2 regions of the Xenorhabdus bharatensis genome follow, and region 2 is predicted to be linked to the other one. Evidence: predicted binding sites of a transcription regulator. Region 2 holds the regulator's gene; the other holds the start of a gene.
The links. The regulator sigma-54, encoded in region 2, starts transcription at its own class of promoters, with help from an activator protein. The targets are predictions, from matches to a motif close to GTTGGCACANNTTTCGCTNT.
Positions count from the first base shown of each region.

Region 1: the regulator sigma-54 is predicted to act here: its motif matches at 13,192-13,211, upstream of glnA (glutamate--ammonia ligase).

Region 1 is NZ_JBBMXG010000012.1:62,862-78,995, forward strand. It holds gene spoT (bifunctional GTP diphosphokinase/guanosine-3',5'-bis pyrophosphate 3'-pyrophosphohydrolase) at 1-610, shown strand, start outside; gene trmH (tRNA (guanosine(18)-2'-O)-methyltransferase TrmH) at 616-1,323, shown strand; gene recG (ATP-dependent DNA helicase RecG) at 1,378-3,459, shown strand; gene gltS (sodium/glutamate symporter) at 3,546-4,757, opposite strand; gene AAC855_RS12845 (nucleobase:cation symporter-2 family protein) at 4,997-6,382, shown strand; gene AAC855_RS12850 (AsmA family protein) at 6,599-8,374, shown strand; gene fabY (fatty acid biosynthesis protein FabY) at 8,430-9,347, opposite strand; gene dtd (D-aminoacyl-tRNA deacylase) at 9,426-9,863, opposite strand; gene yihX (glucose-1-phosphatase) at 10,098-10,715, opposite strand; gene typA (ribosome-dependent GTPase TypA) at 10,954-12,777, opposite strand; gene glnA (glutamate--ammonia ligase) at 13,344-14,753, shown strand; gene glnL (nitrogen regulation protein NR(II)) at 14,929-15,978, shown strand; gene glnG (nitrogen regulation protein NR(I)) at 15,987-16,134, shown strand, end outside.
Region 2 is NZ_JBBMXG010000010.1:23,737-39,870, reverse strand. It holds gene mlaE (lipid asymmetry maintenance ABC transporter permease subunit MlaE) at 1-564, opposite strand, end outside; gene mlaF (phospholipid ABC transporter ATP-binding protein MlaF) at 580-1,398, opposite strand; gene AAC855_RS11010 (calcium/sodium antiporter) at 1,626-2,594, shown strand; gene kdsD (arabinose-5-phosphate isomerase KdsD) at 2,724-3,692, shown strand; gene kdsC (3-deoxy-manno-octulosonate-8-phosphatase KdsC) at 3,835-4,398, shown strand; gene lptC (LPS export ABC transporter periplasmic protein LptC) at 4,418-5,011, shown strand; gene lptA (lipopolysaccharide ABC transporter substrate-binding protein LptA) at 4,992-5,555, shown strand; gene lptB (LPS export ABC transporter ATP-binding protein) at 5,562-6,287, shown strand; gene rpoN (RNA polymerase factor sigma-54) at 6,506-7,945, shown strand; gene hpf (ribosome hibernation promoting factor) at 8,041-8,328, shown strand; gene ptsN (PTS IIA-like nitrogen regulatory protein PtsN) at 8,498-8,965, shown strand; gene rapZ (RNase adapter RapZ) at 9,072-9,923, shown strand; gene npr (PTS phosphocarrier protein NPr) at 9,942-10,214, shown strand; gene alr (alanine racemase) at 10,710-11,942, shown strand; gene rnk (nucleoside diphosphate kinase regulator) at 12,127-12,537, shown strand; gene pmbA (metalloprotease PmbA) at 12,588-13,931, opposite strand; gene yjgA (ribosome biogenesis factor YjgA) at 14,271-14,807, shown strand; gene AAC855_RS10935 (D-2-hydroxyacid dehydrogenase family protein) at 14,981-15,934, shown strand.

The sequences.
Region 1 (16,134 bases), on a different contig from region 2:
GAAACTGACTTCACTGGATGATCTGCTGGCAGAAATCGGTTTAGGTAATGCAATGAGTGTCGTTGTTGCTCATAATCTATTGGGCGAGACGGAAAAAATGCCAAATAGTCATAGTGGCAATAATAACAATGGCAACAATAATAGTAACAACAATAGTAATAATAGCCGTAAACTGCCTATCAAAGGCGCGGATGGTATCCTGATTACCTTTGCCAAATGTTGTCGTCCTATCCCGGGTGACCCGATTATTTCCCATATCAGTCCGGGCAAAGGTTTGGTTATCCATCACGAATCCTGCCGTAATATCCGTGGCTACCAGAAAGAACCGGAAAAATTCATGCCTGTTGAGTGGGATAAAGATGTCAACAGCGATTTTATTGCCGAAATTAAAGTTGATATGTTTAATCATCAGGGGGCACTGGCAAATCTGACAGCCGCCATTAATGATGCAAACTCCAATATCCAAAGCATGAATACCGAAGAAAAAGATGGCCGCGTTTATTGTGCTTTCATTAGGTTGACTGCCAAAGATCGTATCCAGCTGGCAAATATCATGCGCAAGATACGTGTCATGCCGGATGTACTACGAGTCAGCCGTAACCGAAATTAGAGGTTATGAATCCTAAACGTTATGCACGTATTTGCCAGATGATGGCAATGCGTCAGCCTGACCTGACGATTTGTTTAGAAGAAGTACATAAACCCCATAATGTATCTGCAGTGATTCGTACTGCGGATGCTGTGGGTATTCACCAAATCCACGCCGTCTGGCCTACCCAACAATTACGAACTCAACTCTCTTCCGCTGCGGGCAGTAACAGCTGGGTTCAGGTAAAAACTCATTCATCCGTTGAGCAGGCTATCAGCCAGTTTAAAACTGCCGGAATGCAGGTATTAGCGACCAATCTTTCTGATAAAGCCGTCGATTTCCGTCAGATTGATTACACTAAACCTACCTGCATCATTATGGGGCAGGAAAAGAAAGGCATTTCCAAACAAGCTATTGCTCTGGCAGATTATGACATTGTCATTCCGATGGCAGGCATGGTTCAGTCGCTGAATGTCTCCGTTGCTTCTGCGCTGATACTGTATGAAGCACAGCGGCAACGCCAGCTTGCCGGCATGTATCAGCGAGAAGAAAGTACGCTATCTGAGGAAGATCAACAAAAATTGCTATTTGAAGGGGGATATCCCGTTTTAGCAGCGGTTTCACACCGTAAAGGGCTGGAACAACCTTTCATTGATAAGCAAGGGCAAATCATAGCAAGTGAATCTTGGTGGGCAGCAATGCAGGCAACGACAACACCATCAGCAGGGAAATAAATCACACTGACGGAAAACCGGATTGATGGAGAACTGGATTAATGGAGAATAGAGATGAAAGGCCGATTACTTGATGCCATCCCGTTAACAACTTTACGTGGTGTTGGAGCCAGTCAGGTAGGTAAGCTCGCCAAACTGGGATTGGTCAATCTACAGGATCTATTACTGCATTTGCCTCTCCGTTATGAGGATCAAACCCGGCTATACCCTATCAATGAAGTGTTGCCCGGTATTTATGCGACGGTGACAGGCGAAATTTTACGTACCAATGTCGTTTTTGGGCGGCGACGTATGATGACCTGCCAAATCAGTGACGGCACTGGCGTATTGACCCTGCGCTTTTTCAATTTCACTGCCGCCATGAAGAACAGTCTGGCAGAAGGTAAACATATCATCGCTTATGGTGAAATACGCCGGGGCTCTCAGGGTGCTGAAATGATTCACCCGGAATACAAAATCCAGCAACACGCCGAGCGTATCCATTTGCAGGAAACCTTAACCCCTGTCTACCCTACGACAGAGGGAGTACGTCAAACTACGCTGCGTAAATTAATCGAACAGGCTTTGGAGCTGCTGGATACCTGCGCCGTTAATGAGTTATTACCTGAGCAGTTCAGCCGGAAGATTATCAGCCTCTCAGATGCCCTGCATACGTTACACAGCCCACCACCTGACATTTCCTTGGCTGATTTGGAAAGTGGCAGACATCCGGCTCAACGCCGCCTGATTCTGGAAGAATTATTGGCTCATCATTTAAGTATGCTGGCGGTCAGAGCAGGTGCGCAACGCTTTCAGGCCCAGCCACTCACTGCGGATAATTCATTAAAACAGCGGTTACTGGCTCTGCTCCCTTTTTCACCGACTCGTGCACAAGATCGCGTGGTGGCGGAAATAGAGCATGATCTGGAAAAAGATGTTCCGATGATGAGGCTGATTCAGGGCGATGTCGGATCCGGAAAAACACTGGTTGCGGCACTGGCGGCAGTCCGTGCCATCGTTCATGGTAAACAAGTTGCATTGATGGCCCCCACCGAACTACTGGCTGAGCAACATGCCAACACTTTTCGCCAGTGGCTGGAACCTCTCGGCATTCAGGTAGGATGGCTGGCTGGAAAACAAAAGGGCAAAGCCCGGCAGGCACAACAGGAAGCTATTGCCAGCGGGCAGGTCAGTATGGTCGTCGGGACACATGCTATGTTTCAGGAACAGGTTAAATTTTCCGGGCTGGCATTGGTAATTATTGATGAACAGCATCGCTTCGGTGTTCATCAGCGTCTGGCACTGTGGGAAAAAGGGCATGAACAGGGCTTTCATCCTCATCAATTAATCATGACTGCCACACCAATTCCACGGACACTGGCAATGACCGCTTATGCCGATTTGGACACATCCGTTATTGATGAACTTCCTCCCGGGAGGACACCGGTAACAACTGTCGCCATTCCCGATACCCGTCGGAATGAAATTATCCAGCGAGTTAAAAATGCCTGCTTAGATGAAGGGCGTCAGGCTTATTGGGTGTGTACTCTGATTGAAGACTCTGAAGTTCTGGAAGCACAGGCGGCTCAGGTTACCAGTGAAGAGCTTGCTCTAGCGTTACCTGAATTGAAAATCGGTTTAGTTCATGGACGGATGAAGCCAACAGAAAAGCAAACCATCATGGAGGCTTTTAAGCGTGGTGAACTACAATTATTGGTTGCCACAACAGTGATTGAAGTTGGTGTTGATGTTCCCAATGCCAGCCTGATGATCATCGATAACCCGGAGCGATTGGGGCTTGCTCAGTTACACCAGCTTCGCGGTCGCGTCGGGCGCGGTGCCATTGCCTCACATTGTGTTCTGCTTTATAAAACGCCGCTGACCAATACCGCCAGGATCCGTTTGCAGGTTCTGCGGGACAGTAATGATGGTTTCGTTATTGCCCAAAAAGATTTAGAGATCCGCGGGCCGGGTGAACTTCTTGGTACACGTCAAACCGGTAATGTCGAATTCAAAATTGCCGATTTATTACGAGACCAGAGTATGCTCCCTGAAGTTCAGCGTATTGCCCACTATATCCACCAGCATTACCCGGAAAACGCGAAGGCCCTGATAGAGCGCTGGCTTTCTGACCGCTCTCAGTATAGCCATGCCTGAGTGATAAGATTTAACAAAAATAACTAAAAAAATGCCGCTGAAATCTTCCAGCGGCATACCTAACAAGAACAAAAAGCGAAGTTAAATTAACCTGTGACAGATGGGAATATAGGTAGCATCAGGTAAATTTTGATAATTGCTGCGTTAACGATATCAATAAAGAAGGCACCTACCATCGGTACGAGCAAGAATGCCACATGTGAAGGCCCGAAACGGTCAGTAATTGCCTGCATATTTGCGATAGCTGTAGGTGTCGCACCCAGCCCGAAACCACAGTGGCCAGCTGACAGTACCGCTGCATCATAATTCTTACCCATGACTCTGTAAGTCACGAATATCGCGTACAATGCCATCACTACCGCCTGTACAGCGAGGATCACCAGCATCGGCAGGGCAAGGGAAGCCAGTTGCCACAATTTGAGACTCATCAATGCCATTGCAAGGAAGAGTGACAAACTGACGTTACCCAATACCGATACAGCACGATCAAATACCCGGTAAAAACCAAGCAGAGATAAGCCATTGCTCAGTATCACCCCGGTAAACAGAACACAGACAAACGTTGGCAAAAAGAGAGTATCTTCCAACACTTTCTCAAGGTAGTTACCGACCAATAAACAAATAGAGATTAATGCGATGGTTTCCAGCATGACCAATGGCGTGATCAGACGGCCGGTATAAGGTTTTTCAAATGCAGATGGAACTTCAGCATCATCATTCTCCAGACCCGGTGTTTTGTCGTTTCTCACCAGCAAGCGAGCAACAGGCCCACCAATCAGGCCTCCGAGAATCAAACCAAATGTCGCACAAGCCATTGCCACTTCAGTCGCATTCTCAAAACCGTAGCGTTCAGTAAATACCTTACCCCATGCTGCACCCGTGCCGTGCCCTCCCGAAAGAGTCACAGATCCTGCCAATAGCCCCATCAATGGGTCAAGGCCGAGCATTTTCGCCAGCGCAATACCGACTGTGTTTTGTACCAACAGCAAGCCGACAACGGCAACAACAAAGATTAAGAGAAGTTTTCCGCCTGCTCTCAGGCTGGCGAGGTTAGCATTCAGGCCAACGGTGGCGAAAAATGCCAACATAAGGGGGTCTTTGAGGGATAGGTCAAAGCTGACTTCCCAGCCCGTAGACTGTTTAACTGCCAGCAGAACAAAAGCAACCAGTAAGCCACCTGCGACTGGCTCTGGAATTGTATACTTTTCAAGAAATGAAATTGACTGTACGAGCTTTCTTCCCAGTAGCAAAACAAGTGTGGCCGCAACGAGCGTGCCATAAATATCCAGATGATACATTTATGTACCCCATCTAATTGTTAAAATTATGTTAATTTAATGCGACGTTATAATCATCCTATAAAAACGCCAAGAGCAGGTAAGGATTGGATTAGAAAAAAAATTCCTAATAAACACAAGTTAAAACATTTAAAAATGTGACGAAATAAGGTTATAAGCCATAGACAAAATTTCACGCAAACGATTGCTTTTATAATTTAGATCAATAAAATGTGTTTTTTTCATTCGAAATTACACTCATGGCCACCTCAACCCGCGAAAATTCAGCACTGGAAACTCTCAAAAAATCAGACAGCGAATTGATTTACCGTCTGGAAGATAAACCTCATCTTCCGCATGCTGTCTTTGCCGCCTTTCAGCATCTACTGGCAATGTTTGTTGCGGTTATCACACCGGCTATGTTGATCTGTCAGGCGCTTGGGCTTCCGGCAGAAGATACCCAACGCATCATCAGTATGTCCCTGTTTGCCTCCGGTCTGGCATCACTGATCCAAATCCGCTCTTGGGGACCTGTTGGTTCTGGTTTACTTTCCATTCAGGGTACCAGCTTTAATTTTGTCACTCCTCTCATCATGGGAGGCTTGTCCCTGAAAAATGGCGGAGCTGATGTGCCGACCATGATGGCTGCCCTGTTTGGCACGTTGATGCTTGCAGCAACGACAGAGATATTGCTTTCCCGTGTACTTCATCTGGCTAAAATGCTCATCACCCCTTTGGTTTCCGGCATTGTTGTGATGATTATTGGCCTGTCACTGATTCAGGTCGGGCTGACTTCTATCGGTGGTGGCTATTCTGCTATTCAGCAAGGTACATTCGGCGCTCCTGAAAATCTTTTTCTGGCAGGAATTGTTCTTGCCATTATCGTACTGCTGAACCGTCAGCGTAATCCCTATCTGCGGGTTGCTTCTCTGGTTATTGCCATGGCAGTAGGGTATCTGGCCGCTTGGTACATGGACATGCTACCCCACTCAGCCACAACAGAAGACAAACCAGTTATTACTGTGCCTGCCCCGCTGTATTACGGGCTTTCTGTTGACTGGCATTTACTCATTCCATTAATCCTGATTTTTATGGTGACATCACTGGAAACGATTGGGGATATTACGGCAACTTCAGATGTTTCTGAGCAGCCTGTCTGCGGCCCGCTATATATGAAGCGTATTAAGGGCGGTGTACTGGCAAATGGCGTCAATTCGATGATTTCTGCCGTATTTAATACATTCCCGAATTCCTGTTTTGGTCAGAATAATGGCGTCATCCAATTAACGGGTGTTGCCAGCCGTTATGTTGGCTACCTTATTGCTTCTATGCTGATCCTGATGGGGCTATTTCCGGCAGTCGCCGGTTTTGTGCAGCATATTCCAGAGCCGGTATTAGGTGGTGCCACGATTGTCATGTTCGGTACGATTGCCGCATCCGGTGTCAGAATTGTTTCCCGGGAACCATTAAATCGCCGTGCCATTATGATCATTGCATTATCACTGGCCATGGGGCTTGGCGTTGCACAACAACCCCTCATTTTACAGTTTGCCCCTGAGTGGATAAGAAATCTGTTTTCTTCCGGTATTGCCGCTGGTGGCCTGACCGCAATTCTGCTTAATCTGATTTTTCCTCAGGAAAAGTAACTTATCGCGTTTCGATCTAAGATTTTTACCTTAGTTTTCACATTGATAGTTATATTATCCCGCGCTAATCGCGGGATTTTTTTTATATTTTGCGTAATCTTTCGCAATATTCTGCCCTAAATGGGAGAATTAAAGGTTTTTCAGCATTGTCTATTGAGTGATGCTCTTTTTTACGGCATAAAAGGATCTTTTTCAGGAAGATGATATTGGGGTGAGATGATGAAGTGGTTAGGGAAAGGCTTTGCTGTTCTGTTGTTATTACTGATTCTGGCAATTATTGCTGTTTATTTTGTTGCTCAGACACATTGGGGAGCAAAGAAAATAAGCAGATGGATTAATAAACAAGGCCATTATCAGATCAATATTGAAAATATCCATCATAGTTGGCTCCAGCCTATGACCTTAATCCTCAATAATGTGAGTCTACATGATAAACAGAGCTCTTTCTCACTCAATGCCAATAGCGTAGATCTGGATTTTAAATGGCAGGCTCCGACAAAATTAACAAATCTGCGTAAGCTGACCTTACAAGATGGGCAACTGATACTTTCAGGTTCCGAGTTTACTCCCGCCTTGAAAGCCGATGTTTTGCAACTGAATAAGATGGATGTTCAGCTAACAACCTCCGGTTCACAGATTCAGGGCAAAAATATTGTCGGCGGTATTACTCCTTGGTCGCCTGACCAAAATACGCCTTTTGGCTCAGGGCAATACCAGTTCAGTGCCAATAACATCAACATAAATGGCCTGTCATTTGATAAGGTCGTCATGCAGGGTCGCTATCAGAATAACAATCTGGTTATCAATTCCTTTGGTGCTGAATTCCTACAGGGTCTGGTCTCTGGGAATGGGCAACAATTAGCTGATGGCAGCTGGAACTTAGATAATATTCTGATCAATGACATACGCTGGCAGTCCCCAATGACGCTGGCTGCCCTGACAGAAAAAACCCGTCATTTGCCCGCGATCCACATTAAAGATCTCAATCTCACTAACGCCAAATTACAGGGAAAAGACTGGTCTGCTGATTATCTTAATACCAGCATCAAAGGTCTGGGATTGGTTAACGGGCAATGGCAGGCAGAGGATGGCCTGATTGACTTTAACGCCATGAATATGACCTTCAACGAAGCTCAGTTCAAAGATATATTAGGCCAGTTCAGTTTTTCCGGTGATATTTTTACCATCGCTAACCTGACGACCCATTATCAGAAAGGCTTATTCAATATTAAAGCGCAGTGGGATCGTCAAAATCGTCAGTTAACTCTCAACGATAGCTCTGTCACCGGTCTGATTTATTCCTTACCTACGGAATGGCGCAACTCTATTAAAAATCCGGCACCTGAATGGATTTCAGCACTGAAGTTAAACAATATCAGTATCAACAATACGCTTCTGATTGATACCAACCCTGATTTTCCATTTCAGCTCACTACATTATCGGGATATGTCGATAATCTGGATATCCTGAAAAATGGTCACTGGGGCTTATGGAATGGGAAAGCCTCAGTGCAGGCCATGAGTGGTACATTCAATAAAGTTGAGGTGGCGCGTCCTTACCTGCAATTACACGCCGCAGATGACAAGGTGATTATTGATAAAATGAACACTTTTTCAGGTGACGGTATACTCCAGTTTAACGGCTTCCTTGAGCAGCTTACTACCCAAAAACCCTTCCAGCTCAGTGTAAAAGGAATGAGTGTGAATTTGGGAATTTTGCCACAATGGGGCTGGATACCACTCAATCTGCATGGCGAGGGCAATTTCTCACTGGCTATCACCGGAAATCTTTCTGCCGATAATATGAAAAGCACAATCAATGGCACATTGACGGCTGAAGATAAGGCTGCCAATAAAGAGTCACAATCCATTAAGCAAGGCGTGATTTCTACTGATAACTGCCCAGCCGGGCAGTCTAACGCAGAACAATCTGGTGAGGCTGGGCAACCGAATGGAGATCAAAACAAAACCTGTGCAACTGTCGTATTGTAGCCATTCCGTATTTGACAGAAGAGCCACATATTTCAGCAATTCAGGTTGTCATAGCTTATGCTGCCGCTGCCCGCTCAGCGGGTAAGACAATATAAGTACCGGTGAATATACTTCCGAGTCCCTGTTCACCGCTTACATGAACTTCCAGTTTTACGCGTGCTTTATTACCACGGGCAAGGCGGGCTAAATCACCGCTCATATTGTTGAGGTCAGCAACAGCACTAGGACGGCCAACGATAGGTTTTTGGTAACGAATATTTGCATCCACCAGAATGATCTCTCCTCCTAGTTGACGTTCCTGCAATAACAGCCAAATCAGACCCCATGCGGTTAATGTCGATTGAGAAAATAGACTGCCCGCAAAAATAGTATGATGAGGGTTTTGGTTTCCCGCTTCCGGCATAGTGGTAATAAAACGCTGCCCCGTATATTGAGTAATACGGACACCCATTTTTTCACTCAGGGGGATATGTTTGTACCATGCCTGCTGCAATTGAGCACACCAGTCCGGACGATGCAGAATATCATCAAGACTCATAATGGGTTTAATCATCAAAAAATGATTAATAGGAGACGAGTTAGCACCGTTAATAATCCCGCGGTTTTGAAACCCCAGCTTATTAAAGAAATCCACCGCATCCTCACGTGCACTGCAAACTATCCGCTTCACACCTTCCTGCCGGGCAACAGACTCCAATGCCATTGCAACCAAAGTGCCCAGCCCTTTTTGCTGTTCATTCGGGTCAACAGCCAGAAAACGGATAGCACCTTCACTGTCCGCATTGATATATAAACGTCCGACAGCGACTGGCCTGCCCTTCTCATCAACCACCATTTGATGATGAGCCATTGAATCATAAGCATCTTTTTCTGAGCCGACAGGCTGATGAAGTGGTTTACGCAGCATCTCCCAACGGAATTGGTAATAAGTTTCCAGCTCTTGTTCGGTTTGAGGTACTCTGAGGTGATACATAGAAACAGCCCCTTCTTTGCGTGTTGTCGTGTGTAGTCGGGGGGCATGCGCTTTTAACATTTATTTTTAATCAGAAAGTCATACTTGTAACCAGAAAGTCACTGGCCCGTCATTTGTCAGACTCACTTTCATGTCCGCAGCAAATTGCCCCATTTCTGTTTTTACACCAGTTGCACGGCACTGTTCAACAAAATAGCAATAAAGTTCATCTGCTTTTTTGGGTTCAGCACCTCGAGAAAAGCTTGGTCTTAAACCTTTTTGGGTGTCCGCAGCCAGAGTGAATTGAGAGATAACCAATAGGCTACCATTGGCTTGTTGGACGTTCAGATTCATTTTCCCATTTTCATCACTGAATACGCGATAACCCATTACCTTTTCACACAGACGCTGTACTTTTTGCTGGTCATCTTCTTTTTCAACTCCCAGAAAAACGAGCAGGCCCTGCTCAATTTCACCGATAGTCTGACTCTCAACAACCACTTTTGCCTGTGTTACGCGTTGAATTAATGCAATCATTTTTCTTATTTATGATCCGTATCGATAGATTAACCTGTAAGGGTGGAGCCTCGCTTGCCAAGATGCCACCCTATTTAGAACTTGTTGAATGTTATACCCTTCGTCTTTCAAGTTGCCTCTTTGTTGGCTACGCTCGCTCACCCCAGTCACATAGTTATCTATGCTCTTGGGGATTCCCTCCCTTGCCGCCGCGATGCAACTCGAAATCCATTGGGTATACATGAAGATCAGAGATTATGTTACAGTGAGGGGTGAAAAGTTGTGTGTCTTAAAATAATCAGGGATAGTATCCCTGCCGCTTACATGAATGGCATTAAGACCGACTCTTTTGGCTGCTTCAATATTTTCCTGTACATCATCAAAAAAAACCGCCTGCTCAGCAGCTACGCCTTCTTTTTCCAGTAAATATTTAAAGATGTCCTGATTCGGTTTACGTATCCCTAGATCCTGAGACAAATATAAGTGATCTGCTGATGTAGTGATTTCAGGGTATTGTTGCGGCCAATACTGAAAATGCAGGTGATTTGTGTTGGATAACACAACAACCCGATGCCCCTGCTCACGCAGTTTATTCATCAACTCAATAACTTCCTGCCTGACACCAACGAAAATCGCATTCCAGCCCTCAGAAAACTGCTCAAAGCTAAGAGAAACCTCCATCTCATCACATAACATTTCAGCAAATTCTGCATCTGTAATTTGACCACATTCGTGCTTTTCAAATGTCTCGCCCAGAGAAAACTTAGGAGCCAGAATTGCAAGTGGTGTCCCGCTCAGGTTACTCCAAACAGCCAGTACCCTTCTAAAATCAATATCAATAATCACGTTACCCATATCGAAAATATACAGCATACTCCCTCCTGACTGAGGTATATCGTTTTGTATTTTTATCATAATGTCATTAAGAAAAAAGGTGAAGAGACAAAAAATAGACAAATTACACTGATTATCAAACCACACAAGAATCAAGCTTAGTTGAAAAATAAGAAACTGAATGAGGTGCGATACTGGCAGGTTATTGAGAGAAGAGTTCGGATTAAGCGGGTCATGAAACTCAGGGTGCCGAAGCACCCTAAGCTGTCAGGAGAAATTAAGCGTCTTTGCTACGGCTTGCGCGGCGACGATCATTCTCAGTCAGATGGCGTTTACGCAGACGAATTGACTCAGGAGTCACTTCTACCAGTTCGTCATCATCAATAAACTCCAGTGCCTGCTCCAGTGTTTTCTTGATATGCGGAGACAAGGTTGTCGCTTCATCAGTACCTGAAGCACGAACGTTGGTCAGCTTTTTACCTGTCAGACAGTTTACTGTCAGGTCATTGGAGCGGGAGTGAATACCGATGATCTGGCCTTCATACACTTCTGTACCGTGGCCAAGGAACAGCTTACCGCGCTCCTGCAAACCATACAGAGCATAAGCAACAGCTTTACCCTGACCGTTGGAAATCAGTACACCATTCTGGCGACGGCCAATTTCACCCGGACGGATGTCATCATAGTGGCTGAATGTTGCATACAGCAGACCAGTACCGGAAGTCATCGTCATGAATTCAGTACGGAAGCCGATCAGACCACGGCTTGGGATAACATAATCCAGACGTACGCGACCTTTGCCATCTGGCAGCATATCACGCATCTCGCCTTTACGTTCACCCAGCGCCTGCATCACATCACCCTGATGCTGCTCTTCGATATCCAGAGTGACCTGCTCAAAAGGTTCCTGCTTACGACCATCAATTTCACGGAAAATAACTTTCGGACGAGAAACGCCCAGCTCGAAGCCTTCACGACGCATGTTCTCAATCAGAACGGAAAGGTGTAATTCACCACGACCGGAAACACGGAAAGCATCTGGATCTTCCGTTTCTTCAACGCGCAGAGCCACGTTATGAACCAGTTCTTTTCTCAGACGATCAAGGATCTGACGGGATGTGACGTATTTACCTTCACGACCACAGAAAGGTGAAGTGTTAACACAGAAGTACATGCTAACGGTAGGCTCATCAACTGCCAGCGCTGGCAGAGCTTCAACCGCATTCACTTCACACAGCGTATCAGAGATGTTCAGATCGCCCAGACCGGTAATCGCGATGATGTCGCCCGCTTCAACCTTATCTGACTCGATACGATCCAGACCCAAATGACTGAAGACTTTACCCACTTTACCGTTACGAGTTTTACCTTCGCTATCGATCAGCGTGATGTTCTGGTTTGGTTTTACCGTTCCGCGCTTAATACGGCCGATACCGATAACACCCACGTAGTTGTTGTAGTCCAGCTGGGAAATCTGCATCTGGAACGGGCCATCAAGATCAACTTTAGGTGGCTCAACATGATCAACGATTGCCTGATACAGCGGAGTCATATCTTCTGCCATTTCAGTGTGCTCGTTGCCTGCGATACCCATCAATGCAGAAGCATAAACGATAGGGAAATCCAGCTGCTCATCAGTTGCACCCAGGTTTACGAACAGGTCAAATACCTGATCGACAACCCAGTCAGGACGTGCGCCCGGACGGTCAACTTTGTTGATAACAACGATTGGCTTCAAACCATGAGCGAAGGCTTTCTGGGTTACGAAGCGAGTCTGTGGCATCGGGCCATCCATCGCGTCCACCAGCAGTAAAACACTGTCGACCATTGACATTACACGCTCTACTTCGCCACCGAAGTCGGCGTGGCCCGGGGTATCCACGATATTGATACGGTAGTCATTCCATTTAATGGCAGTATTTTTTGCAAGGATGGTGATACCACGTTCTTTTTCCAGATCATTGGAATCCATCACACGCTCAGCTGTTGCAGCACGTTCACCAAATGTACCGGATTGCTGTAAGAGTTTATCAACCAGCGTTGTTTTGCCATGGTCAACGTGAGCGATAATGGCAATGTTTCTTAAATTATTAATTGACAAGTATTTTTACCGTTTTAGCTATTTGAAGAAATATTAAATGGGTACAGCATGCAGGGTGCGATGCTACCCTCATTCAACACAAATATGGTGCTATTTTACACGTTATAACCACAGAGTGAAATAAATGTGAGACGCATCACTTTTGAAGTTTATCTGTTTTTTTGCATATAAACACGACATAACCTGAAATAGCATTAATAACCATCATGATAACAATCGTGATAACAATCACAATTATAGTAATTTACCTGTATTTTATAACGGTTCCGGCAATTCACCATAACAGTGCATCACGCTATCCAATCGCACCAATTTAGTGCAAAGTTCCTCAGGAATTCCTCGGTATTTCTCTCAATTCCTTATAATTTTTCCCTAGTTATGTATGGATACATCAGGGCTAAAGTTTTTTAAAAAACTGGCACGCTTTTCGCATTGGTATTTCACAATAGAATTTATTATTGAAAATTGCCACGAATTGTCTGTATACAAAGACTGCATCTGCTGCTTAAGATAAAGGCGGCGTTTCTGACAACGCAGACGGCTGACGTAAACCAGGAGAACTTAGTATGTCCGTTGAACATGTTTTATCCATGATTGAAGAACATCAGGTGAAGTTTATTGACTTACGTTTTACTGACACTAAAGGTAAAGAACAGCACATCACTATTCCTGCCCACCAGATTGATGAAGACTTCTTCGAAGATGGTAAAATGTTTGACGGTTCATCTATCAAGGGCTGGAAAGGTATCAATGAGTCTGACATGGTGTTAATGCCTGACCCTTCTACAGCGATGCTTGACCCTTTCTTTGATGATGCCACACTGATTATTCGTTGCGATATTCTGGAACCCGGTACCATGCAGGGTTATGGTCGTGATCCCCGCTCCATTGCAAAACGTGCAGAAGATTTCCTGCGTTCCAGCGATATTGCTGACACTGTTCTGTTCGGGCCAGAGCCTGAATTCTTCCTGTTTGATGATGTTCGTTTCGGCAGTTCTATTTCAGGTTCTTATTACCACATTGATGATACCGAAGCGGCCTGGAACAGCGGAACCAGCTACGAAGGTGGTAACAAAGGCCACCGTCCCGGTATCAAAGGCGGCTATTTCCCGGTTCCCCCTGTAGATTCTTCTCAGGATCTGCGTTCAGCAATGTGTCTGACGATGGAAGAAATGGGGCTGGTTGTGGAAGCGCATCACCATGAAGTTGCAACCGCAGGCCAGAACGAAGTTGCAACCCGCTTCAACACCATGACCAAAAAAGCGGATGAAACCCAGATTTACAAATATGTCGTACATAATGTCGCCCATGCTTTTGGTAAGACCGCCACATTTATGCCGAAACCACTGGTAGGGGATAACGGCTCAGGCATGCATTGTCATATGTCACTGTCCAAAGGCGGTGTTAACCTGTTCGCAGGAGACAAATATGGTGGTTTGTCCGAAATGGCACTTTATTATATCGGCGGCATTATCAAACATGCCCGTGCCCTGAATGCCTTTACCAATCCGACAACCAACTCATACAAACGTCTGGTGCCCGGTTTTGAAGCGCCAGTGATGCTGGCCTATTCCGCCCGTAACCGCTCAGCTTCTATCCGTATTCCGGTTGTTGCCAGCAGTAAAGCCCGTCGGATTGAAGTCCGCTTCCCTGACCCGGCTGCAAACCCTTATCTGGCATTCTCAGCTCTGCTGATGGCAGGTCTTGATGGGATCATCAACAAAATACATCCGGGTGATTCAATGGATAAAAACCTGTATGACCTGCCAGCCGAAGAAGCACAAGAGATCCCAACCGTGGCCTCTTCTTTGGAAGAAGCACTGGCGGCTCTGGATGCAGACCGCGAATTCCTGACTCGCGGTGGTGTTTTCACTGATGATGCAATTGATGCTTATATCGGTGTGCTGAATAGTGAAATTGAACGCGTCCGCATGACTCCGCACCCTCTGGAGTTTGAACTGTATTACAGCGTGTAATGCCTAAAAGCGTTACTACCGTTCTTTATTAGTTTTGTTGCCGTGAAACTTTTGGCCCATTTTCGGATGGGTCCTTTTCCTTCTGACCTTTCCCTCCGATATCACGGATATCAAAGAGGGGTACTCCATTTATGATTAAATAAGATACAATGCACCAAAAAAGTGCAAAGGTTGAATGGCAATGGCTGATTTTCCCAAAGCAGAGCAAATTCTTGATTCATTAATAAATAATGTATTAGTGCTGGATAACGATTTGATTATCCACTATGCCAATCATTCCGCCATGCAACTTCTGGCGCAAAGTACACGTAAATTATTCGGCACTCCGCTTCCGGTTTTATTCAGCTATATCTCGCTGGATACGGAATTTATGCGATCCAGCCTGATACGCGGGCATGGTTTCACAGATAATGAAGTGATATTGGTGATCAATAATCACTCGCATGTTATGTCGCTCAGTGCCCAGCCAATTTCCGAACAGTTTATTCTGTTGGAACTCGCGTCTATGGATAGTCAGCGACGTTTAAGCCAAGAGCAGATTCAACAGGCACAGCAGATAGCTGCACGGGAATTGGTTCGGGGGCTGGCACATGAAATTAAAAATCCGCTGGGAGGCTTACGGGGAGCGGCTCAATTGCTGGCAAAAGCATTGCCGGAGCCCTCTCTGCGGGAATATACACAAGTCATTATTGAACAGGCTGACAGGCTTCGTACCCTTGTCGATCGGTTATTAGGGCCTCAGCATCCGGGGGCGCAGATTAGCCAGAGTATCCACCATGTTGTCGAACGGGTTTCTCAGCTGGTATCACTGGAAATGCCCGGTAATATTACTCTGGTCAAAGATTACGACCCCAGCTTGCCAGAGCTGTCTCACTACCCTGATCAGATTGAGCAGGTTTTATTAAACATCACCCGCAATGCGCTACGGGCATTGGGTGATCAAAAAGGTACTATTACTTTACGTACCCGGACAGCCTTCCAGATTACCTTACACGGTGAACGTTACCGTTTGGCAGCCCGGATTGACATTGAAGATAATGGGCCGGGCATTCCTCCGAATATTCAGGATATGTTATTTTATCCAATGGTGAGTGGGCATGAAGGCGGAACCGGGCTTGGGTTATCGATTGCCCGCAATCTCATTGATCAGCACACTGGAAAAATCGAATTTACTAGCTGGCCAGGACATACGGAATTTTCCATTTACCTGCCTATCAAGAAATAGGGGATATCATGCAACGAGGAAAAATCTGGATCGTTGATGACGACAGTTCTATCCGCTGGGTGCTTGAGCGGGCGTTGAGTGGCGCGGGTATGGATTGTGTCAGTTTTGAAAATGCAGATTCTGTCTTAGCGGCGTTATCACAGAGCAGCCCTGAAG
Region 2 (16,134 bases):
GGAAGACCAGAAAAATCCCCCATCAATCCCTTTCCAGTCGACTCCGACCATCGCACCGCCCAGAATACCTACAGCCACAAAGATCAATGACAGCAAAGGCATACTGATAAAACCCGCCCAAAAACGCGGGGCAACCACCCTACGCAACGGGTCTACTGCCATCATCTCCAGACTGGAAATTTGCTCTGTCGCTTTCATCAGGCCGATCTCTGCCGTCAGGGCAGAACCCGCACGACCGGCAAATAACAGTGCAGTCACGACCGGCCCCAGTTCCCGCAGCAGCGATAACGCCACCATCATGCCAAGGCTGCCTTCAGCACTGAAAGTTCTCAGCACCAAATAGCCCTGCAACGCCAGAACCATACCGATAAACAAACCAGAAACGACAATAATCAGTAATGACTGAACGCCTACACTGTAAAGCTGCTGGCGCAATAACAGCCACTGCTTTGCAGGCTCGGGCTTACCAATAATCGCACTGAATAACATAAAACCGGCCCGACCGAATGAAGCCACAACTTCAATCGCACGCCTGCCAAATGTTGCCAGCGCCCGTGTTAACATCAACATTCAAGTATCCTAATAACGATTTCTGTTAGTTAATAACTCGGTTTTATAATCTCCCGCAGGAAAACGAAAAGGCACCGGCCCGTCAGCAATACCATCAAGGAACTGACGTACCCGTTGATCCTGGTTCATTTTCAACTGTTCAGGCGTCCCTTCTGCAATCACTTTCTGCTCAGCCACAATATAAGCATAATCAGCAATACTCAGTACTTCAGGGACATCGTGGGAAACCACAACACAGGTAACACCGAGCGCATGGTTAAGTTCATCGATCAACTTAACCAATACCCCCATAGTGATAGGATCCTGACCGACAAATGGCTCATCAAACATGATTAAATCAGGATCAAGTGCAATCGCCCGCGCCAGTGCCGCCCGCCTTGCCATACCTCCCGACAGCTCAGATGGCATCAGTTGTGCCGCACCACGCAATCCTACCGCTTCCAGCTTCATCATCACTGTAGTATAAATTAACTCTTCGGGGAGTTGGGTATGCTCACGCAAGGGAAAAGCAACATTGTCAAACACATTCAAATCCGTAAATAATGCGCCCGATTGAAATAACATGCTCATCTTCTTACGAACTTCATAAAGGCGCTGGCGGGACAATGCCGGAATATTATCGCCATCAAACCAAATCTCACCACGCTCAGGGCGGATTTGCCCGCCCATCAGACGCAGCAGAGTCGTCTTTCCAATACCGGAAGGCCCCATAATGGCAGTGACTTTCCCTTTTGGAACAGTCAGGTTGATATCGGAGAAGATCGGGCGTTGACCACGGGTAAAAGACATGCCGCAGATCTCAATAAGATTTGCTGTTAATTGACTCATTATTGATAGCCCTTAATCGTTAATAAACGGATTTCTTGCTGTTTCTAAATAATTAGTAATGCATACTACAAAAAAATTTTCCAATTTGCGTTAGCAAAGTGATAGCAAATTTTACTTTTTACCTTTCGGCCTTCAGAATATATAAATCTGGCTAAATAAATATTTTTGTTCAGAAATCAACCAACACTGGCATTGTGCTCACATGAATTTTCTCTAAGGAACACAACATGTTTCTGACTATTTTACTGCTCATTACCGGGTTGATTTTACTGGTGTATGGTTCTGATAGATTAGTATATGGTGCTGCGGTATTTGCCCGCACATTAAAAGTCCCTCCTTTTATTATTGGGCTGGTGATTATGGGCATCGGTACTTCTCTGCCTGAGCTGATGGTCTCCGTAACCGCGAGTCTGAACGGGTTACCCAACATGGCGGTGGGTAATGCACTCGGCTCCAATATCACCAACCTGCTACTGATTACCGGTGCAGTGGCACTGATTCGCCCTATCACCGTGCAATCGGAGATTCTGCGGCGGGAATTACCACTGATGTTGTTGATCATGGCCTTTGTGGGTTACCTGCTGTCTGATAACTACCTGAGCCGTTTGGATGGGATTTTTTTATTACTGACTGCCCTGTTTTTTATATCAATAATGATAAAAATGACAGTCAGTACCCAATCTGATGATGTTGACAGCTATACGAAGGAGAGAGATGCAGAATTACCCAACGAAGGTAATAACGGTATCGCGCTGCTTTGGGTTGTATTGGGTCTGCTTATCCTACCGATATCTACCCGAATGGTTATTGATAATGCCACTGTCATTGCACGGATTTACGGTATCAGTGACTTGGTGATTGGGTTAACTATTTTGGCGGTGGGAACAAGTCTGCCAGAACTCGCTACCTCTATTGCCGCAGCCATTAAAGGCGAAAATGATATGGCAATGGGAAATATTATTGGTTCTAATGTTTTCAACATGACCCTTGTGTTAGGTGTTTCCGGTCTATTTTCACCCAGCGTTATTTCGTCCTATGCCTTTTCCCGGGATTTTTGGATCATGATGGCGGCGAGTGTACTATTCACGATATTCTGTGTGAGAAGAAAACATCGGTTTAACCGGCTGAGTGGTGCACTATTACTCAGTTGTTTTATCGCATATTTTGTTGCACTTTTTGTGATGCAGGGTGATTAATATCCAGTGACTAATGTATGGTGGCTGATGTTTGATAACCACGATTTGATAATCAATGTTTGGTGATAAATTTTGGTGATCAATGTATTGAGTAATTACCGGTTGTAATGGGAATAAGTGGGAGTAGAAATGCCTAAGATCGATTTTCAGCAAGCAGGTAAAAGAGTATTACATATCGAACTCGAAGGATTGGCGGAATTAGAGCAATACATTAATGACGATTTCAGCAAAGCCTGCGAACTTATGTTTGGATGTGAAGGTAAAGTCATTGTGATGGGGATGGGTAAATCCGGCCATATCGGGCGGAAAATCGCAGCCACATTTGCCAGTACCGGAACGCCTTCATTCTTTGTCCACCCCGGCGAAGCCAGTCATGGAGATCTTGGTATGGTGACGCCAAAAGATATCGTACTGGCTATCTCCAATTCCGGCGAATCGAATGAAATCCTCGCACTTATTCCGGTACTTAAGCGGCAGAAAGTTGCTCTCATTTGTATGACAAATAACGGTAACAGTAACATGGGCAAAGCCGCGGATGTCCACCTGTGCATTAAAACACCACAGGAAGCCTGTCCTCTTGGGTTAGCTCCCACCACCAGCACAACAGCAACGCTTGTTATGGGTGATGCACTGGCCCTTGCCCTGCTGGAGGCTCGTGGCTTTACCACCGAAGATTTCGCGCTCTCTCATCCCGGCGGGGCACTTGGGCGTAAATTGTTGCTGCTGACCAGCGAATTAATGACTACAGGCGATGATATTCCGCGTGTTCCCCGCACAGCGACCCTTCGTGAAGGCCTGATAGAAATCACCCGGAAAAAACTGGGTATGACGGTTATCTGTGATGATGATATGCAGATTAACGGTATTTTCACTGACGGGGATCTGCGCCGAGTGTTTGATATGGGGATTGATTTAAATAATGCCAAAATTTCTGACGTTATGACCACAGGCGGGGTCCGTATCAAACCGAATACTCTGGCGGTTGATGCCCTGAATCTGATGCAATCACGCCATATCACTTCCCTGCTGGTCACTGAAGGTGACACACTACTCGGAGTGTTACATATGCACGACCTATTACAGGCAGGCGTTGTATAAAAAACCGGCTGAAAATCTGATAGGATGGTGAGGCTAATAGGGTTGTACCAGTAAGCAATACTGATAAGCAATATCAGCAAAGATGTAATAAACAGGCCTGCAACAAAGGCCTGTTGCAAATTATTAATAGAGAAATTCCTGAATGAATCAAAATACCTATCTGGATACCTGTTATGGCCCAGTTAATGTAAACATTATCGAAAAAGCCCGTAAAATTCGTTTGTTAATCTGTGATGTTGATGGTGTGATGTCAGATGGCCTGATATATATGGGTAATCAGGGTGAAGAACTGAAAGCCTTTAATGTGCGTGATGGTTACGGCATCCGTTGTTTAATCACTTCTGGCATTGAAGTGGCCATTATTACCGGCCGTCAGGCCAAATTGCTGGAAGATCGTGCAAAAACGCTTGGTATTACACATCTTTACCAAGGTCAGAACGATAAGGTTTTGGCGTATCAGGAACTGTTGGATAAACTAGCGCTACAGCCTGAACAGGTTGCCTATATCGGCGATGATCTTATCGATTGGCCTGTAATGGCAAAAGTCGGCTTATCTGTCGCCGTAGCAGATGCCCACCCGCTACTGCTGCCCAAAGCAGATTATGTCACTCGGATTGCCGGTGGTCGCGGTGCAGTCAGAGAACTTTGTGATTTGGTGCTTTTTGCTCAGAACAAGCTGGAAGATGCCAAAGGTTTATCCATATAACACATGAACTGAAAAAAGAATGAGCAGAACTCAATCCTGGCTGACCGCAATACTGACTCTCATTGTGCTTGCATTGATTGGCTGGAATTTATCCAATTCAAATGAAGATACCTCCTCACCCGTTTTGGATGAGGGCTACCCGACGTATCAAACAAAGGAAGCCACTACGTTTGTTTATGATCCAGAGGGTAAGCTGGTTTACAAGCTAGAGGCAGATGATGTTAAGAATTATACGGAAACAAAGCTGACTTGGTTTACCAAGCCGGTATTAACAACGTTTGATGCTAACAGTAAATCCACACCGCCACCGGCAACATGGACAGTACGTGCCAATAAAGCAAAACTTACCCATGATAATATGCTCTACTTATATGGGGATGTTCAGGTAGATAGCCTGAATGATGCATCACAACTGAAACGTATTACAACAGAAAACGCGACCGTCAATCTTGTGACGCAGGATGTGGCATCCGACGATAAAATTACATTAGAAGGTGTCGGTCTGAGATCTGTTGGGATGAAAATGCGCGGCAACCTACGAGATAAAACTGCTGAACTGATTGAAAAGGTGAGCACTCAATATGAGATTCCACATGAAGAACCTAATCCGTAATACCTTTATTGCCAGTACACTGGTTGCAGTCAGTTTGCCTGCACTGGCACTGAAAGATGATACCCAAAAGCCCATTACCATTGATTCGGCCAGACAATCACTGGATTTAACGGGGAACATTGCCACATTTACGGATAATGTTATTGTAAAGCAGGGTTCGATTGATATCCATGCAGATAAGGTTGTTGTCACCCGCCCTGACGGGGATTCGAAAAAAACGGTTATTGAAGCTTATGGTAACCCGGCAACATTTTATCAGTTGCAGGATGATGGTAAACCTATCAAAGGCCATGCTTCGAAGATGCGCTATGAGATGAATAATGAGCTGATCACACTGACAGGTAATGCTTACCTTGAACAGCTCGACAGCAATATCAAAGGCGATAAAATCACCTATTTAGTGCCAACACAGCAAATGGAAGCCTTTAGTGATAAAGGTAAGCATGTTACCACCGTCCTGTTACCTTCCCAGTTACAGGAAAAAGGCCCGGGTGTTAACAATACCGGTACTAACAGCACTGAAGTTCATAAAAAGAGTAAATAACGACGTATGGCAATATTAAACGCAGACAATCTGGCAAAGTCTTATAAAGGGCGTAAGGTTGTTGAGGATGTCAGCCTGAAAGTCAAATCAGGTGAAATTGTCGGCCTGCTAGGGCCAAATGGCGCAGGTAAAACCACAACTTTCTATATGGTCGTTGGTATCGTGCCCCGCGATACGGGGACTATCACGATTGATCATGAAGATATCAGCCTGCTGCCTCTGCATGAACGTGCCCGCCGGGGCATCGGCTATTTACCTCAGGAAGCCTCCATCTTCCGTCGGCTGAGCGTATACGATAACTTAATGGCTGTCCTTGAAATCCGCAAAGATATCAATCAGGAACAGCGTAAAGCGCGCGCTGAAGAGCTGATGGAAGAGTTTCATATCTCCCATTTGCGTAACAGTCTTGGTCAGTCATTGTCAGGTGGTGAGCGCCGCCGTGTGGAAATTGCCCGGGCACTGGCAGCAAACCCTAAATTTATTCTGTTGGATGAACCTTTTGCGGGGGTTGACCCAATCTCCGTCCTTGATATTAAAAAGATCATTCAACATCTGCGGGATTATGGTCTTGGCGTCCTGATTACTGACCATAACGTCCGTGAAACGCTGGATGTTTGTGAGCGCGCTTATATTGTCAGTCAGGGGCATCTGATTGCTCACGGTACACCAGAAGATATCCTTAACAATGAACAGGTTAAGCGTGTATATCTGGGTGAAGGCTTCCGTCTTTAAAGCTCATTGTCAGGCAGAGTTCAGAGAAACTACACAATGAATTTCAAGATGCGTCGCGGCGGCAAGGGAGTGAGTTCCCGGGAGCATAGATAACTATGTGACCGGGGTGAGCGAGCGCAGCCAACAAAGAGGCGACTTGAAAAACGAAGTGTATATCAGTTCGAGGGGAATCCATTCAGGAGTCTTAAAGGATCAGTTCAGGAGGAAGTGAAAACGTTATGAAGCAAAGTTTGCAACTCAAACTCAGTCAACAATTGACGATGACGCCACAACTTCAGCAGGCAATCCGTTTGTTGCAACTTTCTACGCTCGAACTTCAGCAGGAGATTCAACTGGCTTTAGAGACGAATCCCCTGCTTGAACAGGAAGACACACTTCAGGAAATTGATGCTCAGGATTATCCAGATACCGAAACAACGGTTATGGATACCCTCGAAGCGCTTGAACAAAAGAATATGCCGGAAGAATTACCCCTTGATACCAGCTGGGATGAAATTTACAGCGCCGGTACATCTTCAGGAACGCGAAGTGACTACAGTGCGGATGATTTCCCCGTCTATCAGGGGGAAACCACTCAGACACTACAAGACTATCTGACGTGGCAGGCTGCGTTGACTCCCTTTACTGAAACAGACTCAGCCATAGCCACATCAATCATTGATGCTATTGACGAGACAGGCTACTTAACCGCTTCTGTCGAAGATATCCTTATCAGCATCGGCAATGATGAACTGACACCGGAAGAAATCGAAGCCGTACTCAAACGGGTACAACATTTTGATCCCATCGGAGTCGCAGCACGTGACTTACGTGAATGTTTACTCATCCAGCTTTCGCTGCTGCCAGAAGAAACGCCCTATCTGAACGAAGCGAAACTGGTGACCAACACGTATCTTGAGCTGCTGGGCAACCGGGATTTCCGAAATTTATTGCGCCAGAGCAAATTAAAAGAGAGTGCTCTGAAAGAAGCTATTGCTATCATACAGTCACTGGAGCCTCGGCCCGGGTTAATGGTCAATACCGGTGAATCCGAATACGTGATCCCCGATGTACTCGTTCAGAAAGAAAATGAACGCTGGCAGGTCAGGCTGAATACAGATAGCATTCCCCGCTTGTGCATTAATCAGCACTATGCTGCGCTGGGGCAGCAATCTCAGAATGAAAGTGACAGCCTGTTTATCCGCAATAACTTACAGGAAGCGAAGTGGCTGATAAAAAGCCTTGAGAGCCGTAATGAGACGTTATTAAAGGTCAGTAACTGTATTGTGGAATGGCAGCAGGATTTCTTTGAGCATGGCGCAGAGTACATGAAACCACTGGTACTGGCAGATATTGCCTATCAGGTTGATATGCATGAATCTACCATTTCCCGTGTGACAACCCAGAAATATTTGCATAGTCCACGGGGAATTTTTGAATTGAAGTATTTTTTCTCCAGTCACGTAAATACTGACAGCGGAGGCGAAGCTTCTTCTACAGCAATACGGGCACTGGTGAAAAAATTGGTCACGGCAGAAAACCCGACCAAACCACTGAGTGACAGTAAGCTGACCAGCCTACTTGCCGAACAGGGTATTCAGGTAGCTCGTCGGACTGTCGCAAAATATAGAGAGTCGTTATCCATCCCGCCTTCAAACCAACGTAAAAAATTGGTTTGAATAACATAGACCCTATGAATTTCCGGTTGTATCGAGGCGGTTAACCACCAACAAAGAAACAACCTGAAAAACAACGGAGAGAGAAGGAAAACACTATGCAACTCAATATCACAGGTCACAATATTGAAATCACTGATGCACTACGCAACATTGTGAATACGAAATGCGGCAAACTGGATCAATATTTCGATAAGATTAACCTTATTCAGGTCATCCTCCGGGTGGAAAAAGTGCAGAAAATCGCTGAAGCCACGGTGCATGTCAATGGAGGTGAGTTGCATGCGAGTTCAGAGCATGAAGACATGTATGCGGCAATTGATGCACTTGTTGATAAACTGACTCGTCAATTGACCAAACACAAAAGTAAATTGAGACAACATTAATAGCTTTCAGACAACAGGGCTGTCATAAGATTCTCACTGTTCCATTTGTAACCAACTAACGGCCTTCAGGCTGCTCTATGCACCTGAAGGCTTAATGGTAATAACAGTGCCTCAGTACCTGATGTCTGAACTCAGGCATCCGGTATTAAAGCCCTAAGCGAATAAAGAAATGAACAACGAAACAGATTTACCACTAAGCTCAGTGCTTTCATCCGAATGTACGCGTAATAACGTATCCTGTTCGAGTAAGAAGCGCGCCTTAGAGATTATCAGCGAGCTGGCATCAAAGCAGCTGAATTTGCCAGAGAGTGCCGTATTTGAAGCGATCCTTTCCCGTGAGAAGGTGGGAACAACCGGTATTGGCAACGGGATTGCCATTCCTCATGGCAAACTGGAGTCCGAAAGTTCAGATAATGCTGTTGGTGTATTCTTACACTTGGAACAACCGATTACATTTGATGCTATTGATAATCAGCCTGTTGACTTGCTGTTTGCTTTATTGGTTCCATCTAATCAGTGTCAGGTACATTTACATTCGCTATCCTTGATCGCAAAGCGTCTTTCAGATAAAAATTTCTGTCGTCGCCTGCGCTTGGCACAAAGTGATGAAGAATTATACAAAATTATTACTGAATAAATAACAATTACAATTACGGTTACAATTGATTGTTGAAAAGCAATATACCCAGAGGGTATAAACGATGGCGGTTCTCAGGAACCGCAAAATAAAGGGGAGTCATTTCATGGTGCTGATGATAGTCAGCGGTCGTTCTGGTTCTGGTAAGTCCGTAGCCCTGCGTGCACTGGAAGATATGGGGTTCTACTGTGTGGATAACCTGCCGGTAGTACTACTTCCAGAGCTGGCTAATACACTGGCTGAACGTGATATTTCAGCGGCAGTCAGTATTGATGTACGCAATATGCCGGAATCCCCAGAAATTTTCGAAGAAGCACTGACAAAATTACCGGACAGCTTTTCACCACAGCTTCTGTTTCTTGACGCAGATCGTAATACACTGATCCGTCGCTACAGTGATACCCGTCGCCTGCATCCACTCTCAAGCAAAAACCTGTCACTGGAAAGTGCCATCGATAAAGAGAGCGATTTACTGGAACCTCTGCGTTCCCGGGCAGATTTGATCATTGATACTTCTGAAATGTCAGTTCATGAACTGGCTGAAATGCTCAGAACACGTTTATTGGGCAAGCGTGAACGTGAACTGACAATGGTATTTGAATCTTTTGGCTTCAAACACGGTATTCCGATTGATGCAGATTATGTTTTCGATGTGCGTTTCCTGCCAAACCCACACTGGGATCCAAAACTTCGACCTATGACTGGATTGGATCGCCCGGTTGCTGCGTTTTTGGATCGTCATACCGAAGTACATAACTTTATTTACCAGACCCGCAGTTACCTTGAGCTATGGTTGCCTATGCTGGAAACCAATAATCGCAGTTACCTGACCGTTGCCATTGGCTGTACCGGTGGTAAACATCGTTCAGTTTATGTAGCAGAACAGTTAGCTGATTACTTCCGGTCTCGTGGTAAGAACGTTCAGTCACGTCACCGCACACTGGAAAAACGTAAGTAACCTGATATCGAGCCGGTCATGACAGTTAAACAGAGTGTTGAGATTAAAAACCGGCTCGGTATGCATGCCCGGCCAGCCATGAAGCTATATGACCTCGTGCAGCAGTTTCAGTCTCAAGTCATTCTGCGCAACAGCAACAATGTTCAGGCTGAAGCTCACAGCGTCATAGCCATGCTGATGCTGGATTCCGAACAGGGCAGTTACATTGAAGTTGAAGCAACCGGAATTGATGAACAACAAGCTTTATCAGCAATTATAGCGTTATTCAATTCCGGTTTTGACGAAGAATAAACTTACACGATTTTGCCTGTTTGTAGCACAGATCCACTATTACACTTTTCTCTATTTTCTCCTCCCTTTCTCATTCAGTGAATAACACCTGACTCTCTTTATTTTTCTCTTAATACTGCTTGCTAAATAGTTTTTCAAAATGATAGGAGTATCCCTTACAACGCGGGGTAAGGGATACCGCATGCGGATACTCTCACTATTATGAAAAGGTATATAGTCTGTAATAACAGCAACAAAAGCCATATTTAAAACCAACAAAAGATAAAATAACCTTCATATATTCTAATTATAAATTTATGAGCAAAGATGTATTGAGAAGTTTTTTTAATTATATAAGTTAAACATCTCGACTATTTATAAATAGTCATCAGGTAACAATAAATGTTACCTATCAATAATTTAACCCCATGAAATCAGTTTGGAAAAAACTTATCATTAACGAGCTTTTATACACAAAGAATTATACGTACAGTTCATAAACTGGAGATTTACTTCATGCGTTTTAATAAGACCACATTAGCTATCTTTCTTGGATTGACTTTATGTCAGGGCGCAGCTCAGGCAGCACCAGTGCTTTCTTTAGATAATACGCAGGCAGAACGTATTGCTGCTCACAACAATGCCTGGGTGGAAATCAACACCACCACTTTCGAAAATAATATCCAAACACTGAAAGAAACCCTGAACAAAGACACCAAAATATGTGCAATTCTGAAAGGTGATGCTTATGGTTATGGTCTTGGTCTGCTGATGCCATCAATCATTAAAACCGGAGTACCTTGTGTTGGGATCACCAGTAACGAAGAAGCCCGTATCGTGCGTGATAGCGGCTTTACCGGCCAACTGGTACGTGTCCGTGCAGCAATGGCGGATGAAGTTGAAAGTACACTGAGCTATGACATGGAAGAGATGGTTGGCGATCTGGAAAGCGCCAAAGCGATTGATGCCATAGCTAAAAAACACGGTAAAGAGATCAAGGTTCATTTAGCACTGAACACCGGTTTGATGAGCCGTAATGGGCTGGAAATGAAAACCGAACAGGGCAAACAGGAAGCACTGCAAATTGCTAAGCTGCCTAACCTGAAATTGGTTGGCATCATGAGCCACCATGCTCTCACTGACCTGAATGTGATCCGCGAAAGTATCAAAAACTTCAACGAACAAACGGCTTGGTTGATTAAAGCAGCAAACCTGAAAAGAGATGAAATCACTCTGCACGCATCCAGCTCTTTTGCCTCTCTGAGCCTACCTGAAGCCCAGTTTGATATGGCTCGCGTTGGCAGCGCACTGTACGGCATCTTGCAAGCCAGCCATCCTGAATTCAAACCTCTGATTCAGGTAAAAACCCGCGTTGCCTCTGTTAAACCCTACCCTAAAGGCAATGGTGTCAGTTACGACAACACTCACATCCTGAAACGTGATTCTATCCTTGCTAACCTGCCGGTCGGTTTCTCTGATGGTTTCAGCACTGCTATGTCAAACAAGGCCTATGTGCTGATTAACGGTCATCGTGCTCCGGTTGTCGGTCGCGTTTCCATGAACACCGTGATGATTGATGTGACCGATCTGCCTGAAGTTAAAAGTGGCGATGAAGTCGTGATTTTGGGTAAACAAGGTAACGAAGAAATTACTCAGGCTGACATTCAGGAATGGAGCGGAATGCACATTGTTGAACTGACTTCCATCTTTGGCGAAACCAACCCGAAGATCACCGTTACAGGCCTATAATTTATAATCTGTCATAATATCTGGCTGAACCTTGTTTCATTAGCAGCACCAAACAGTTCGTGATCATGATCTCTTTATTTTCATGACAGAACAGCCTAATATCACTTTAATCACATTGAAAATAACACCCCCCTCCTTGCGTTGCGGGGTGTTATTTTGTATTGAGCCTAATTTGGAGCGTGGTATGAAAAAACCAAAAATCATTATTAATGAATTAGATGCAGAACGTTTAGATTCTCTGTTGGAACAAGCCGCATTTGCCAATACCAGCATCGCAGATGCACTGAACGATGAACTGGACAGAGCGGAAATCTTACCGCCGGCAGAAATCCCTGCAGATATTGTGACTATGAACAGTGAAATTAAATTCATTGATTTTAGCAATAATGAGGAACGCATCCGTACTCTCGTTTATCCGGCATCGCTGAAAGACAGCACAAAACAGCTATCCGTCATGGCACCTTTAGGCGCTGCGCTTTTAGGATTGCAGGTCGGTGACGAAATCACATGGGAATTGCCGAATGGTGAAAAAACCCGGATAAAAGTACTAGAAATACTTTATCAACCCGAAGCAGCGGGTGAATATCACCGTTAACTCACAGCCAGCCCAGTAGACCAGACTGGCTGTTGTTGATTGAGTATCCCTTATTGACCGGCGATACTCATTTCCGGCAACAAGACTGAACCACACTGAATGTTACTGCGTGTTTCGATATCATTACCGATTGTTACCATGTTTGCCCACATATCTTTCAGGTTGCCTGCAATGGTTATCTCACTGACGGGATATTGAATTTCGCCATTTTCGACCCAAAAACCGGCAGCACCACGAGAATAATCTCCTGTTATTGCACTGACACCCTGTCCCATCAGTTCCGTCACCACCAGACCCGTGCCCATTTCCCGCAACAGCCCATCAAAACCCAGCCCCTGACCTTCGATATGCCAGTTATGAATTCCACCTGCATGACCCGTACTGGTCAAACCCAGTTTGCGGGCAGAGTATGAGGTCATCAGCCATGACTGTAATACACCGTCTTTAATAATTTCACGTGGCAGTGTGCGTACGCCTTCGCTGTCAAAAGGTGTTGAAGCCAGACCTCTCAATAAATGAGGCTGCTCCTCAATTGTCAGCCACGAAGGCAGGATTTGTTTACCCAGACTGTCCAACAGGAAGGAGGATTTACGATAGATGCTGCTGCCACTGATCGCTCCAACCAAATGACCAAACAGACCGGTAGCCACTTCTGCGGAAAAGATCACAGGCGCTTTCATCGTTGAAAGCTTACGTGCCCCTAAACGAGACAATGTACGCTGCGCACTCTCCTGACCAACCCACTCTGGTGACTGTAATTCATCAAAGCGACGGTTCACGGTATAAGCATAATCGCGCTCCATATTGCCGTCTTGTTCTGCAATCACACAGCTTGATGTGGAATAGCGGCTTGAGCAGTAGCTCTGCAACATACCATGACTATTACCAAAGACACGGATACCATAGTGAGCATTAAAGCTGCCGCCTTCGGTATTAGTAATACGCTGATCGGCCTGTAGTGCCGCTTGTTCTGCACGGGCTGCCAGTTCAATCGCCTTATCAGCATCCAAATCAGCAGTGTGGAACAAATCCAGATCAGGGGCTTCAAACGCTAATAATTCTTTGTCTGCCGGGCCGGCACAAGGATCAGGCGAAGTATAACGGGCAATATCAATAGCCGCCTGAACAGTACGAGCAATAGCTTCCGGGCTTAAATCGGTAGAAGATGCGCTGCCTTTGCGTTGCTGGTTATAAACCGTGATCCCCAATGCCCCATCACTGTTAAACTCTACATTCTCGACTTCACTGAAACGGGTACTAACGCTGATCCCCGTTGTTTTATTGACCGCAACTTCTGCGGCATCGCAACCTGCTTTCGCTAATTCCAGAGCGTGGGAAACAGCCTCTTCCAGTTGCTTACGCTGCTCTGTAATTTGTTGATTGGTAACTATCATTAATTAACCATAACCATTTAAATTAAAAGGGAATTTATCAGGAAAAGTGCTATATTCCGGCTTTCAGTATTAATGCCGAGTGGTAATCAGGCAATTTTCCCAGTTACAATACACCATATTATATACCCTATGGATTTCGAGTTGCATCGCGACGGCAAGAGAGTCAATCCCTGAGAACATAGATAACCGTATGTTTATCAAAGCGGTTACCTAAGTGAGCGAGCGCAGCCAACAAAGAGGCAACTTGAAAGACGACGGGTATAGGATGTTAACACCCACCGGGAAATTGGTCATGTTCCAAAATGCACCTTATCCGGCCTTTTTAGAAGGAAAACAATTATGGCAAAGCAGCCTGAAGATTGGCTCGACAATTATCCTGCTGAAGAGGAAGAAGAAGAGATAATCTGGGTCAGTAAAAGTGAAATCAAGCGGGATGCGGAAGAGCTTAAAAAGCTGGGAGCAGAACTGGTTGAACTGAGCAAAAGCGAACTGGAACGCATCCCGTTGGATGAAGATTTGCTGGCCGCTATTGAGCTGGCACAGAGAATCAAACGCGAAGGCCGTCGTCGCCAGCTACAATTGATAGGTAAATTATTGCGTGCCCGCGATCCAGAACCAATTACTATTGCATTGGATAAACTGAAAAACCGGCATAACCAGCAGATTGTAATCCTGCACAAATTGGAAGAACTGCGGGATAAATTACTGGAAAGTGACAATGCCCTTGAAGAAGTTGTGACACTCTATCCGCATACAGATCGCCAGCAACTACGGACGCTGGTACGTAATGCCAAAAAAGAGAAAGCAGCGAACAAACCACCAAAATCCTACCGACAGATTTTTCAGTACCTGAAAGAATTATCTGGAACAGTATGATATTCAGACCGCCATTTCTTAAAGAAATGGCGGTAACTGTCTTTTCTCTTGTCCCGCCATCATATTAAAACTGCTTAATTTAACACTTCCGTTTAAATATTACGAAAATGTAACAAAAATGAGATAACCTTAATTGTTTTTCATTATCTGAACTTGCATAAAGGATATTTCACATGCCTCTCGTTGTTATTCCAGATGATTATCAAGCTGCAACAAAACAGATTCAGGCTTTATATCAAAACCGTGATTTTGACGTTGTCAGCCTCGGTGCAGTGGATCGCGACCCGAAAGCCAGTGAGTTACTCTCTAAGGCTGATGCACTGATCTTGATCCGTGAAAGAACAATTATTGATGAGCAGTTCTTATCTAAAACCCCTAACTTAAGACTGATCAGCCAAACAGGAAAGGTGGCTTACAATATCGATCTGGATTTATGTAAACAGAAGGGCATTGCTGTCGTAGAGGGTGCCGGTTCTCCTGTTGCCGCAGCCGAGTTAACTTGGTTGTTAATTCAAAGTTCCATCCGCAAATTCGTCGCTTTAGTGGAGTCGATGAAAAAAGGTCAATGGCAAACCGAACTGGGCGATACCGTCGCTGAAAAAACGCTTGGTATTCTCGGGTATGGAAATATTGGCCAAAGAGTTGCCAGATATGCTCGCGCATTTGATATGAAGGTTCAGGTGTGGGGTTCAGAGCGCTCACAGGAAAAAGCCCGTCAGGATGGTCTGATTGTTCCTCATTCACGGGAAGATTTCTTTAAAACATCGGATGTGATTACTCTGCATCAGCGTCTGGTTAAAGAGACGACAGGTAATGTCACACTTACTGATCTGACACATATGAAAAACAGTGCGGTCTTCGTCAATACAGCAAGATCAGCACTGATAGAAGCAGGCGCTCTTGAGAAAGCGCTTGATCTGGGTACGCCGGGTTTTGCTGCATTGGATGTTTTTGATGTTGAACCGATTTGGAATGCCGACCACGCATTATTAAAACGAGATAATGTCCTGTGCAGTCCGCACATAGGTTATGTCACAAAAAGCTGCTATGACATCTATTTTGACAGTGCATTTAAGAATATTGAGCGTTATTTTTCTGGCGATGAAAGCCATGTTGTAAATAAATAACCGCTGGCTCTATATAGAAACACCGCCACATTTCAGCCAATATTTCAGTCAATGTAGCGGTGTAATATACACAATGGATTTCAAGGTGCGTCGCGGCGGCAAGGGAGAGAATCCCCAGAAGCATAGATAACTATGTGACTGGGGTGAGTGAGTGCAGCCAACAAAGAGGCAACTTGAAAGACGAAGTGTATAAGAAGGGA